DNA from 2 places in the Paenibacillus sp. LjRoot56 genome. Region 1 is predicted to be linked to the other one. Evidence: riboswitches for the same ligand, from Rfam matches in the RefSeq annotation. Region 1 holds a riboswitch; the other holds the start of a gene.

What was found. A riboswitch is a leader RNA that binds a small molecule or an ion and turns the genes downstream of it on or off. The one in region 1 is predicted to bind ZMP and ZTP.
Region 2: it holds a riboswitch for ZMP and ZTP, as region 1 does, so the genes downstream of both, rpiB (ribose 5-phosphate isomerase B) here and ACSQ8O_RS27340 (bifunctional 5,10-methylenetetrahydrofolate dehydrogenase/5,10-methenyltetrahydrofolate cyclohydrolase) in region 1, are expected to answer to the same signal.

The regions. Positions count from the first base shown of each region.
Region 1 covers NZ_CAXURV020000004.1:362,204-368,365, forward strand. Annotated here, with positions in the region: gene ACSQ8O_RS27315 (leucine-rich repeat domain-containing protein) at 1-896, opposite strand, end outside; gene ACSQ8O_RS27320 (hypothetical protein) at 961-1,137, opposite strand; gene ACSQ8O_RS27325 (macrolide family glycosyltransferase) at 1,257-2,462, opposite strand; gene ACSQ8O_RS27330 (PhzF family phenazine biosynthesis protein) at 2,480-3,265, opposite strand; gene ACSQ8O_RS27335 (DUF6886 family protein) at 3,311-3,841, opposite strand; gene ACSQ8O_RS27340 (bifunctional 5,10-methylenetetrahydrofolate dehydrogenase/5,10-methenyltetrahydrofolate cyclohydrolase) at 3,866-4,708, opposite strand; ZMP/ZTP riboswitch at 4,765-4,842, opposite strand; gene ACSQ8O_RS27345 (hypothetical protein) at 4,899-6,162, opposite strand, start outside.
Region 2 covers NZ_CAXURV020000001.1:242,377-248,538, reverse strand. Annotated here, with positions in the region: gene spoIIR (stage II sporulation protein R) at 1-321, shown strand, start outside; gene ACSQ8O_RS01100 (L-threonylcarbamoyladenylate synthase) at 349-1,428, shown strand; gene ACSQ8O_RS01095 (manganese efflux pump MntP) at 1,494-2,054, shown strand; gene ACSQ8O_RS01090 (low molecular weight protein arginine phosphatase) at 2,110-2,682, shown strand; ZMP/ZTP riboswitch at 2,792-2,872, shown strand; gene rpiB (ribose 5-phosphate isomerase B) at 2,977-3,435, shown strand; gene ACSQ8O_RS01080 (TIGR01440 family protein) at 3,451-4,062, shown strand; gene glyA (serine hydroxymethyltransferase) at 4,099-5,349, shown strand; gene ACSQ8O_RS01070 (glycoside hydrolase family protein) at 5,824-6,162, shown strand, end outside.

The sequences.
Region 1 (6,162 bases):
TGTATCGAGGTATATTGAATCGTTAATTGTTCCAGTTTCTCAAGCTCTCCAATTTCAGCTGGCAATACGTTTAGGCTGATTTCTTCCTTCGGCTTTATCTGGTAGCCCGGAGTCGGTCGATCAAAGCTTCCACATTGGATGCAAAGTACTCTTAGGTTCTTCAACTTCGCTATGGATGCTGGAATATAGGCCAAATCAGCTGTTTGGATTGTTAAGTTTTCAAGCTTACTTAACTCAAACAGCGCCTCAGGTAAGTAGTAAAGATCTTGTTCAAAAATTTCTAGTTCTCGCAGCTCTGTAAGCTCCCGAATTCTCTCAGGCAATTCAGTTAAATGATGTCGACTAATATACAGCCTATCCGTTTTATGTTTAATGGCATCGTCTAGTAGACGATCAAAGTTCGTGTGAGCCGCTATTTTTAGAAAAAGTCCTGTCATTTCATCCATCAATCCCATTGCTTCTTCCTCTGTTACATCCATCCCATACTGATCTTCATGGACAATCGAGTAAAGATAGTCTCCCCCACCTTCTTTCAAGAAACATAAGTCTTCCGGAAGTTTAGGGAATATCCAATCCGACAACTGATTTGCCATCTGTTTCAGTAGATTTCCGCTTTCTTCACAACATCTATATAAATAGTAAGTTCCCGCGGTATAAAAAGCATGACTGCGATATTCTTGTTTTATTTGAATAACATCTTCGATATTCTCGCCTTGGATGATAATTGTTTTCACCAAGAAAGGCTCTAACGCTTCTAACACGCTTGTGTATAGCTTCTGCTCTCCATCTGCAAGATGCCATAATCTTTCGCTAAGTACAAAACATTCCGAATTTCGTATCGCTAAATCGATGACTTGTTCGTAGGCATCTCCTTTGGGATCTGTATGCATTCTCATTAGTTGAATCTCCATTCCAAATCGAAGTAATTATGTCAATAGAAGCAATGAATGTGACTATTCGTTAATGAAATAACCGAGATATTAAGATTGTAATCGTAGGACCAATTACCACGAAACCCAACAATATGGCAACAAACTTCATCGGTGTCGACAACCCTTTTGACGCTTGTAATTGATCGATTTTTTCATTTAATTTCTTCAACTCTTCCAATATTTCTTTGCTTAATTCATCAGACATGATTAATTTAACTCTCCTTCCAGCTACTTAAAACATGCTCTCTCTACATATTTTACCATAATTAGGAATCTATTTTCCGAAGAAAATAGACCCCCAGCAACATGCTGAGGGTCTTCATTCTACTCAATCCCATAATGCCCTTTAAAAGCAAAAATCTCATCAACAGCCTGACGATACCCACCTGATTCTCGAAAAGATTCCCTAATTTTTGCAACAGCAGTCAGAAATGAGGAGTCACTTAACACCTGATCTACAGCTTCCTTTAGTTGCTTAGTACTCAAAGTTAGCATTTGCAAAGTCACACCTGCACCGATACTTTCGACTTGCTTAGCAATCATCGGTTGATCAGCGCTTTGTGGGATTACAAGGAGTGGAACCCCATAATAGAGGCCCTCATGCGTACTATTCATGCCACCATGTGTGATAAATAACTTCGTATGAGGCAGTAATTCGGTTTGTGGAACATAGGGTTTCACAGTAAAGTTAGTTGGAATTTCGCCTAAGTCAGATAATTGAACGTTATTCCCAATTGACATGACAACGGCATGTTCAGTATTCCCCAATGCCTCGATACAAAGTTTATAGAAATCAATGGATCGGTTAAACACGGTTCCCAATGAAATGTAAATTGGTTTTTCAGTTCGAATTCCTGTATACGCGTTGCTTTCTGAGCTTAATCTTGTTGAGATCGATGGCCCTACGAATTGATAGGACTGGTCGAACGATTCACCATTTGGTTGAAACTCCCTAGTGGTATATACGATTGTAAGCGGTGCTGGATTACACAATACTTCATAAGGAGAATGGATCTCTACATCATATTTTTCCTTCACCATCATCGTCAGGTTTTGGTATTGCTCATAAATAGGTTTAACGATTTCAGAAGGGACAATATTTAAAAAATGTTCCAACTCTTGATCAATGGATTCTTTGGATTGCGCGAGAGACGTGCAAGAATTAATTGCTGGCAGTTTAAGCATCTGAGCAAGTAAACGTCCACAACCGAACATGGAATCATGAATGATATAATCATATTTTTCATTTTTGATCTGTTCAAGCACGCTTGGTATAACAATATCTGCGGTGAGTAAAAGTCCGTTAATTCTCTCCAATAAGTAATTTCTTCCACCTGTGATGAAGGCTTTTATAAACTTTTGGTCGTCAAATGTTCGTACGGTAGCTCCCGTGTTCTCTATTCGCTCTCTAAACGCTTCTATGCAAAAGTACACGACCTCTTCACCACGGGAAATCAGCTCCTGTACGACTCCGGTAGTGGGATTGATATGTCCCTCTGATCCACCATTCATAAATAAAATGCGCGCCATATCTACCTCTCCTTATGCTAGATGAACAACTCGCTCTTCATTACCGTAACTGCTTGTCCTGACAGTAGAACTCTGTTTTCATGTAAACTAATTTTTAGTATGCCGCCTCTAGCGGATGCCTGATACGCAAACATATCCGTTTTATTTAATTTCTTACCCCAATATGGTGCAAGACCACAATGAGATGAGCCCGTTACGGGGTCTTCATTCACACCGACAGCTGGGAAAAAGCATCTTGAAACAAAGTCAAATTCTTGCGAGCGGCTTGTTACATTGATCCCTCTTGTTTGAATCGTCTGCAACAAAGAAAAATCAGGACTTAGACGCTTAATGATGTCTTCAGATTCAACTTCAATGAAATAATCCCATCTATTTCGTCCAACATATAAAGGAACAATTTGAAGAGCATCCACCAATTCGGATGGATATTCACATGCAATCACAGGTTCTGAAGGAAAATTAAGTTGAATCCAAGCATCATGCTTTATTGCCGTTAAGAGTCCACTTCTGGTAAAGAAACTAGCTCGTTGGTTCAGTGGTAAAATCCCTGTTGCCCACAACATGTGCGCGCTTGCCAATGTAGCATGACCGCACAAATCCACCTCAGAAATAGGTGTAAACCATCTAAGTGAAAACCCGTCTTGCTGAGGAAACAAAAAAGCTGTTTCTGACAGATTCATTTCTGAAGCAATTCGTTGCATCAACTCATCATCAAGAGGTTCAGCAGTTAAACAAACAGCAGCAGGATTTCCATTGAATACTTGATTCGTGAAAGCATCCACAACATAGATTGTTAATGTCATGACAATCCCCCCTATTTTCATCTATATTATTTTAATAAATCTGATCTAAACTTCGGTTAATCTCTGCTCAGCAAAGCCCATCCGACACATCGAATATTGAAAACTCGATTGCTGTATTTTATCAGATAAATCCCACAAATTTGCCAGAAGTCGGACTTCTATGTTTCTTTTAAAAAGCTCACCAAAGAGATTTTGAATTTCGAATCGTCGGATGGGAACCTGTGATTTCTCGCTTACATAATATCCTGCTCCAAGATCCTGTAAATAAAAATCTGACGTATCAAACTCATAGATATACAACGTTGTATTCTTCATCATTTCAAACCATTTATGCTCAATCGCTACGACGTGATTTATGGCATTGGAAGATAAATAGTTCTTTTTATCTTCCTCCGTGGTAGCCTCATTGGTATGAAAAGTAACTCTAGGACAGTTCCTAGGCGTTAGAAAATTGGGGAAACATTTCTCATTAATCGCCCATACTAATCCTTTGGTTGGGTCCAGATCTTTTCTTGAAGGAAGTCTAGGGTTGAAAATAGAAATATCCTTTTCTTCACTTACGTGAAACAATTTCATCTTGCTCCCCCTTTTCATCCTGGGCTAAGCTAACTTTTCTGCCGCATCGACGGTGTGTTTCAACAAGGTAGCGATTGTGACAGGCCCAACTCCAGCAGGAACAGGCGTAATTGCTGATGCTCGATCCTTACAGGCCTCATAATCAACATCCCCAATGTTGCCTTCGTTATACCCTGCATCCAACACGACGGCCCCTTGTTTAATCCAATCCCCTTGCACAAATTTCGGTTTCCCAACTGCCGCTACCACAATATCAGCTAACCGTACCATCTCCTCTAAGTTCGCAGTCTTTGAATGGCATGTCGTTATTGTCGCATTCCGATTGAGTAACATCATGGAAACTGGTTTACCGAGAATGGGGCTTCGCCCTATGACAACAGCGTGCTTGCCTTCCAATGCAATGTGATAATAATCCAATATTGCAAGTATCGCCGCCGGCGTACAAGAAGGGAAATCGGCGAAGCCGAAAGCATTTTGAGCAAATCCAAGCGTCGTTACGCCATCTACATCTTTCTCGATACCAATCGCTTCGAATGCAGCCCTTTCATCAATATGATGAGGAACCGGGTGTTGTAACAAAATCCCATGGACGCTAGGGTCAACATTCAGTTTCTGAATTTCAGCAATCAAATCTGATGTCGAGGTATGCTCGGGAAGTTCAATACGAATCGACTTGATACCAAGTCGTTTACATGCATTTCCTTTCATTCTCACATAAGTAGCTGACGAAGGATCACCACCGACCAGAATCGTAGCTAAGCAAGGAATGATTCCCTTCCCGGCTAATTGATTTATTCTACCTTTCAGCGCCTCTTTCATGTCTGTTGCCACTCGATTACCATCCAAGATTACGGTTTCCGCGGTCATCTTATCATTCCTCTCAAGTTAGGTTCAAACATAAAGAGGTAAGGGGATTTCCCCTTACCTCTTGCCCAGGCGTACGGCCGTTATCGATATGCTCCCTCATGGTTCCCCATGTTCCGCCAGTCACACATCGTTTATTAGTACCTCTATAATAGCAATGAATGCCAATATTTTCAATTACTTTGCACGAACATCAGGACAAGGTTGCAGGTGACATAAAGAACGAATACCACATATTCGTCATGAAAACATCAAGAACGACGAAGTAAAACATCTCAAGTCCAACATTCCGTTCGGACAAACCTTTTCTCCATAAGCGGGTTAACCCATACGAAATAGCAGCAAACAGAAGTAGTAAAATCAAGCTAACCCAAACCGATTGCAAGAAATCCGGCATCACCTGCAGCGCAATAGGTTTACGGTAATCGCCAATAAATAACGCCTTTACCACGAGGTACATCGCCATAGATATGCCAAAGTGCCGCTTCGCATGCTCGTCATAGTGATATTGCCAAAAAACACTGATCACGATTAAATAAAGGCCAGGCAATAGGATCCATTTTAAGCTAATTAGTGCCGTGAGTACGCCAATCCCCCAAAACAACGGCAAATTCCCAGCAGCTTGCTGATAGTCCTCTGCATGAATGCTGTTCATTCGATCTGCATAAGGAAGCTGATCTGTGGTGTAATACACGCGATACGTATCAGCGTTAACGGCGTCCAGCCATATGGCTAGTGAACTCCCTTTGTTCCAAGCAAAAATCGGATATACGGCAAAACCACCGAATTGGCTGATCCGCGAAGCATTCAACATTTTGCCATCCTTAAAGCCAATCTTGTACACCTCTTGACTCGTTTGACGCCTATTTTTCTCATAAACTGACGATGCGACAAGCGTTACTTCACCAGAAGTTGACTGCGTAAATGTCGGATGCAAAATGGTATCGGAATCGTTCCCCTTAGTGACCGGTAGGTTAATAACCTCATCTTGTATCCTATTGGGTTGATTCTCTGGGAAAGTGAGCATATGTAAGGTGCTCTTACCTGACTTGCGTGAGCTCGTTGTATACGCAGTAATAAATGTAGAACCATCTACGCCTAGCGCCATATCATCTAAGCTGCTCGTTGCATAATCTACGTCCTTCAGCTTGATCTGCACAAGTGGCTTCCATGATGCCTCTGCAAGCTTCGCGTAGTGAAAGGATTCACTGCCGTCTTTACTGACGGCGTAAACAAGAGATAGGCTGCTCCCAAAGGTATCCCATGCACCATGAATTTGCTTCACATTCGCTATATCAAGTGTAGTCCAGGTAAGCTTGGCATTCGGATGAAATTCGCTGACATAAAGCGATGAATCATTGTACGCTAGCATAACGCTATTCCCCTTGGGGCCAACTACAGTTTGCACACGAATTATCTCGTTCTCCATGAGTGCGTTCTTCGAACTCCATGAACCA
Region 2 (6,162 bases), on a different contig from region 1:
GAAGGACAAAATTGGTGGTGCGTCTTATTTCCACCGTTATGCTTTGTAGATTCCGTATCGGGTGAAGCGGTTGCTTCGGCAGCAGTTGTAGTGGCCAAAACAACGGATGAGAACGGCAAGGAAAAGCAACCGGTTAAAGAAGATAAGGCTAAAACTAGCAAGGACAAAGCTGCTTCTACAGAGAAAGTTGCTAAGAAGGACGCTAAAGTTGAGGTAGTAGCAGCTTCAGTTTCAACTTCCACGACCGAAGAGCCAGCTCAACCGAAAGTGAAGTTCTTTATCTGGGAAATGTTTAAGGCGATCTTTTCCTGGTTTAGCTAATGTACATTTTATTTCATACAAGTAAGGATGAGAGTGATTGTGACAACCTATTGGAACGTGGATCAAGGCGAGCAGAGTGAGTTAGCCCAGGATATAGCAGAGGCAGCAAGTCTCTTGCGACAAGGGGATACAGTCGCTTTTCCGACTGAAACGGTTTACGGACTTGGTGCCGATGCGACGAATACCGAAGCGGTTCTGCAGATTTTTGCCGCAAAAGGGAGGCCCTCCGACAATCCTCTAATCGTACATATCGCTGATGCGACGCAGCTCTCAGGCCTTGTTCAGCCAGATAGTCTCACAGCTTATCATCGGGCGCTAATGAAGGCTTTCTGGCCTGGACCATTAACCATTGTGCTACCTGTACGTGCAGGTAGCCTTTCGCCGTTCGTTACGGCTGGACTGCAAACGGTCGGTATTCGTATCCCAGACCATCCGGTAGCCCTACAGTTGCTGCGGGAAGCGGGACTTCCGATCGCAGCGCCGAGCGCGAATAGCTCGGGTAGACCGAGCCCGACGTTGGCATCGCATGTGCGAGATGATTTGGATGGCAAGATTGGCGGGATTGTAGACGGTGGTGCAACGGGTGTCGGTGTAGAATCTACGGTTATTCAACTTGTAGACGGTGAGTTATACGTGTTGCGGCCAGGTGGAGTGACTTCGGAGCAGCTGCAGGCGGTTTTGCCAGATATGCGTATTCATGTAGCTGAACCGACAGAGGTTGAAGCTGCGGATACGCCTCGTGCGCCAGGTATGAAGTACACGCACTATGCGCCGAAAGGCTATATGCATATCGTTCAAGGGGACGACGAGCTAGAAGTCTCCGCATGGATTCAACGCGATATCGATGCCGCAAAGTCACGGGGAGAGTCAACGGGTATTCTCACTTTTGAAGAAAGAGTAGGCGGATACCGAGCGGATCTCGTTGTCGCATGCGGCTCCTTGTCACAGCCAGAAACAATAGCTCGAGATCTTTATGCCGCTCTGCGGACTTTTGATCACAAAGGCATTAGCTATATTGTTGCAGAAGGTGTTCCAGATGCAGGGATTGGCAGCGCCATTATGAATCGACTGCTCAAAGCAGCAGGCCACGAGCGGGTTCTCCTCTAAATTAGCATGATTCCCAGTTTGTCCGCATATCTTGAGAAAGAATCGTGGACAAGGGGGATCGTGCTATGCTCGCATCTGGGGTACAAGTTGGGCAACTCATGACAATTGGAATAATGGCGATTGCTTTGGGCCTAGATGCTTTTTCGTTAGGAATTGGCATAGGGATGAAGGGCATTCGTCTGTTGGATATTTTGAAAATCAGCATAATTATCGGTCTCTTTCACGTGCTCATGCCATTGATGGGGATGTTTATGGGGCAGTATGTCTCCCTCCTTCTGGGAAATGTCGCTACGGCGGCAGGGGGATGTTTACTTATTTTGCTTGGCGCACATATGGTATATAGCTCGATACGCGGGGAAGAGGCTTCGGCCTTCGATCATCGAACGTTATGGGGGCTTATTATATTTGCACTCAGTGTTAGTATAGATTCCTTCTCAGTGGGTGTTTCTCTTGGGATGTTTGCGACGGACATTGTGCTTACCGTACTGATCTTCGGTCTATTTGGCGGCTTACTCTCAATAGCGGGCTTGCTGCTAGGAAGACGAGTTAGCGGTTGGGTTGGGGAATATGGTGAGGCATTCGGTGGACTTATCCTATTAGGGTTTGGGATCAAGTTTTTACTATGATACAATACGTGTAAGTACGAACGGTGGTATAGCCGTTTATTCTAGGGAGGATTTCATGTTGCGAATTCTATTTGTCTGTACAGGAAATACGTGCCGCAGTCCGTTAGCTGAAGGTTTGCTGCGTATGAGGGTGCATCAAGAGGGGCTTGCGGCGGAGGTCCGTTCGGCAGGTGTATCTGCAATGACGGGTGGTCCGATATCGAGAAACAGCCAGTCACTTCTTCATGAAGCGGGTTTCAAGGAATCGATTAGTTCGCTAGCGATTAGTGCTGCGGATGTCGATTGGGCTGATCTGGTCTTGACGATGACGACGGGTCATAAACGTACCGTGATTGGACGCTTTCCTCATGCGGTCGAGAAGACGTATACGCTCAAAGAGTATGTAGAGGACGATGCTCGCATTCTCAATGCGATTGAGGAGCGAGAGCAGCTTGCGACAGAGCTTCAGCTCAAACAAGCGCTATCTCAGACGGTATCTGTGGAAGAAAGAAGCCGTATGTATGCGCTGGAAAACACAATTCCAGACTATGATATTTCAGATCCTTATGGTGGATCACTAGCCGATTATCGGTATACAGCCGAGGAAATTAGTCGGAGCCTAGATAAATTGGTAAAAAAAATACGCTAGTCTTCCGAGGTTAACTCGGACGTTTGCTTTTTCCATAAAGGCCCTCAGTGGGATAGGCCAATAGAGCTTTACACATTGCTGGGAATGCGATAAAATACAAATAACAAGCAAGACTCAATGTAACTGGCGACGAGTGGGAGTAACCACAATGGAGCATTGAGCTATACGGCCGGTCGCCTGGGCAAAAGAGCAACGCGCGTTTTTTAGCGTGTGCGCTCTTTTTTTCGTTTTTGGTGAGCTTTGGGATATAATAGGATGGTCGGATTCGAACAGTCAAAAAGGAGCGTTTTATTCATGAAAATTGCTTTAGGTGCAGATCATGCAGGCTATCGTTTGAAAGATGTTATCATTCCTTTTATTGAATCATTAGGTCATCAAGTGATCGATTTCGGATGCAGCTGCGGCGACTCCGTCGATTATCCGGATTATGCACTTCAAGTTTGCGAAAAAGTCGTTTCAGGCGAGGCAGATAAAGGGATTCTGCTTTGTGGAACTGGCATTGGGATGTCCATTGCTGCCAATAAAGTTCCGGGAATTCGCTGTGCACTTGTGCATGACCTCTTCTCCGCGAAAGCGACGCGCGAACATAATGATACGAACGTGCTAGCGATGGGTGAGCGAGTAGTTGGACCTGGCGTAGCGGAAGAAATCGTTAAAATCTGGTTAGAGACCGAGTTTTCTGAAGGTGTCCGCCATAAGAATCGCATCAACAAAGTGCAGAGCATCGAAGATCGTTTCACGGTACATCCCTAGAAATGAGGATGCATAATGAGTGATTCCGTATTTGACCCTATAGCAGCAGCGGAAGCTTTGGAAGCGAATCTGCGAGAGCTGGTTACAGTGGGCGGGCTTCGCCCTGGTAACATTCTTGTGATCGGTACGAGTACGAGTGAAATTCTCGGGCATCAGATTGGGACATCGAGTACGCTTAATGCAGCGAAGCCGATTTTTGAGACGGTTGCGCGCATTTGCGGCGAATTCGGGCTGCATGCAGCCTATCAGTGCTGCGAGCATTTGAATCGTGCGCTGATTGTGGAAGAAGAGTTGCTGGCGCTGGCTCCGCAGCTTGAACCGGTATCTGTGATTCCCGTGCCGAAGGCAGGGGGTTCGATGGCCTCTTATGCGTACAGACACTTCTTGAAGCCGGTTGTTGTCGAGACGATTCAAGCGCATGCAGGCATCGATATTGGCTCAACGCTTATTGGGATGCATCTGCGCAGAGTCGCTGTTCCCGTAAGGCCGCTGGTTCGCCATATTGGCCAGGCTTATGTCACTATGGCATTCACTAGGCCGAAGCTCATCGGTGGTACTAGAGCTGTATATTCCGCAGATCTGGCGGATCAACTTTATCAACAAGCTGCACCTGATGCAGATTGCTAATTTATTATTAACGATTATCCTTAGGAGGAATATGAGATGACAAACTTTTTGAGCAAGCAAGATCCGAAAATCGTAGAAGCAATGAACCTTGAGCTTGGCCGTCAACGCGACAAAATCGAGCTAATCGCTTCCGAGAACATCGTGAGCCAAGCCGTTCTTGAAGCTATGGGTACTGTACTTACGAACAAATACGCAGAAGGCTACCCAGGCAAAAGATACTATGGTGGCTGTGAGTACGTAGACATCGTGGAAGATATCGCTCGTGACCGCGCGAAAGAGCTTTTCGGTGCTGAGCACGCGAACGTTCAACCGCATTCCGGTGCACAAGCGAACATGGCTGTTTACTTGGCAGCTCTAAACCCTGGTGACACGGTTCTTGGTATGAACCTTGCGCATGGTGGTCACTTAACACACGGTAGCCCAGTAAATGCTTCCGGTATCCTTTACAACTTCGTAGCTTATGGCGTAAGCGAAAAAGATTTCCGCATCGACTATGATGATGTTCGTAAAGCAGCTTTCAAACATAAGCCTCGCATGCTCGTAGCTGGTGCAAGTGCATACCCGCGTACGATTGATTTCGAAGCATTGGCTTCGATCGCTAACGATGTAGGCGCATTGTTCTTCGTTGATATGGCGCATATCGCTGGTCTAGTTGCAGCTGGCTTGCACCCGAACCCAGTACCACACGCACATTTCGTTACAACAACAACACACAAAACGCTTCGCGGTCCTCGCGGCGGTATGATCCTTACGAAGAAAGCTTGGGCTGCAGCAATCGATAAAGCGGTATTCCCTGGTTCCCAAGGTGGACCTTTGATGCATACAATTGCAGCGAAAGCTGTTTCCTTCGGTGAGGCTCTTCAACCGGATTTCAAAGTGTACGGTCAAAACGTAATCAACAACGCACAAGCTTTGGCAACCGCTCTTACAGCTGAAGGTATCAACCTTGTTTCCGGCGGTACGGACAATCACTTGATGTTGGTTGACTTGCGTAACCTTAACATCTCCGGTAAAGACGCAGAGCACGTTTTGGATGAGATCGGTATTACAGCGAACAAAAACGCAATTCCTTTCGACCCAACTAGCCCGTTCGTAACAAGCGGTATCCGTTTGGGTACACCGGCTGTTACTTCCCGTGGTATGGACGAAGAGGCAATGAAAACCATTGCGAAGGTTATCGGTCTTACTTTGAAAAATCCGAAAGACGAAGCTACGCTTGAGAAAGCTCGTGGTATGGTGTCTGATCTAACGGCACAATTCCCGCTTTACCCAGGTTTGACTTACTAATAGCTATTTTTATAGGGCCAGCTCATAGGAGCTGGTCTTTTTTTGTTCACATCCCCACCGCAACTCCCGGCTGCCCCGCGAACTAACTGGATTTTCTCCATCTGTTTGAAGCTTATTTCTCAAATCGGAAGGATTAACTGTATATCCTGTAGGTAAATTCCTTCGTTTCGCTCGATTCAGCATGTATGAGATACATTAGCTGTACTTTTTCCATCTATTCACGACGACACGTTAGAATCGAGAAAATTAGCTGTAGTTTATACATCTAAACACCGCTCGCCAGTCACCATGCACTCACCAGCCACAAGCCAGCCACAATCCTGCGCCAAGCCAAGGTCAGTTCACACCAATCTTCCAAACACATATCCCAAAACTTCAAACCATCTTACGAAAATATGAAACCTTTCAGCGCGGCAGACGCCTTACACTGGTTCTGTACGAATGTAAACACTTACACAGCTAGGAGAGGTGTACATGAATTTTCAGGAGATGCTTCGGCCTGTGCCGGCTGGGGCGAAGTTCGAGCTAGATGGATGGCATGTTTGGTGTGGATCGATGACACAAGATGCGGAGGGGAGGTATTACTTGTATTATTCGCGTTGGCCTGAACGTGCTGGTTTTGAGGCATGGGTCACGCATTCCGAAATCGCCTATGCGGTTGCCGATCACCCGTTGGGTCCGTTTCATCACGTGGATACGGCTTGGACATGTAGAGATAGCGCAGTGAGCTGGGACAGGGATGTGGCACACAATCCAGCCATTTTGCGCCATGGTAATCGTTATTACTTGTATTACATGGGAACGCATGGCCCC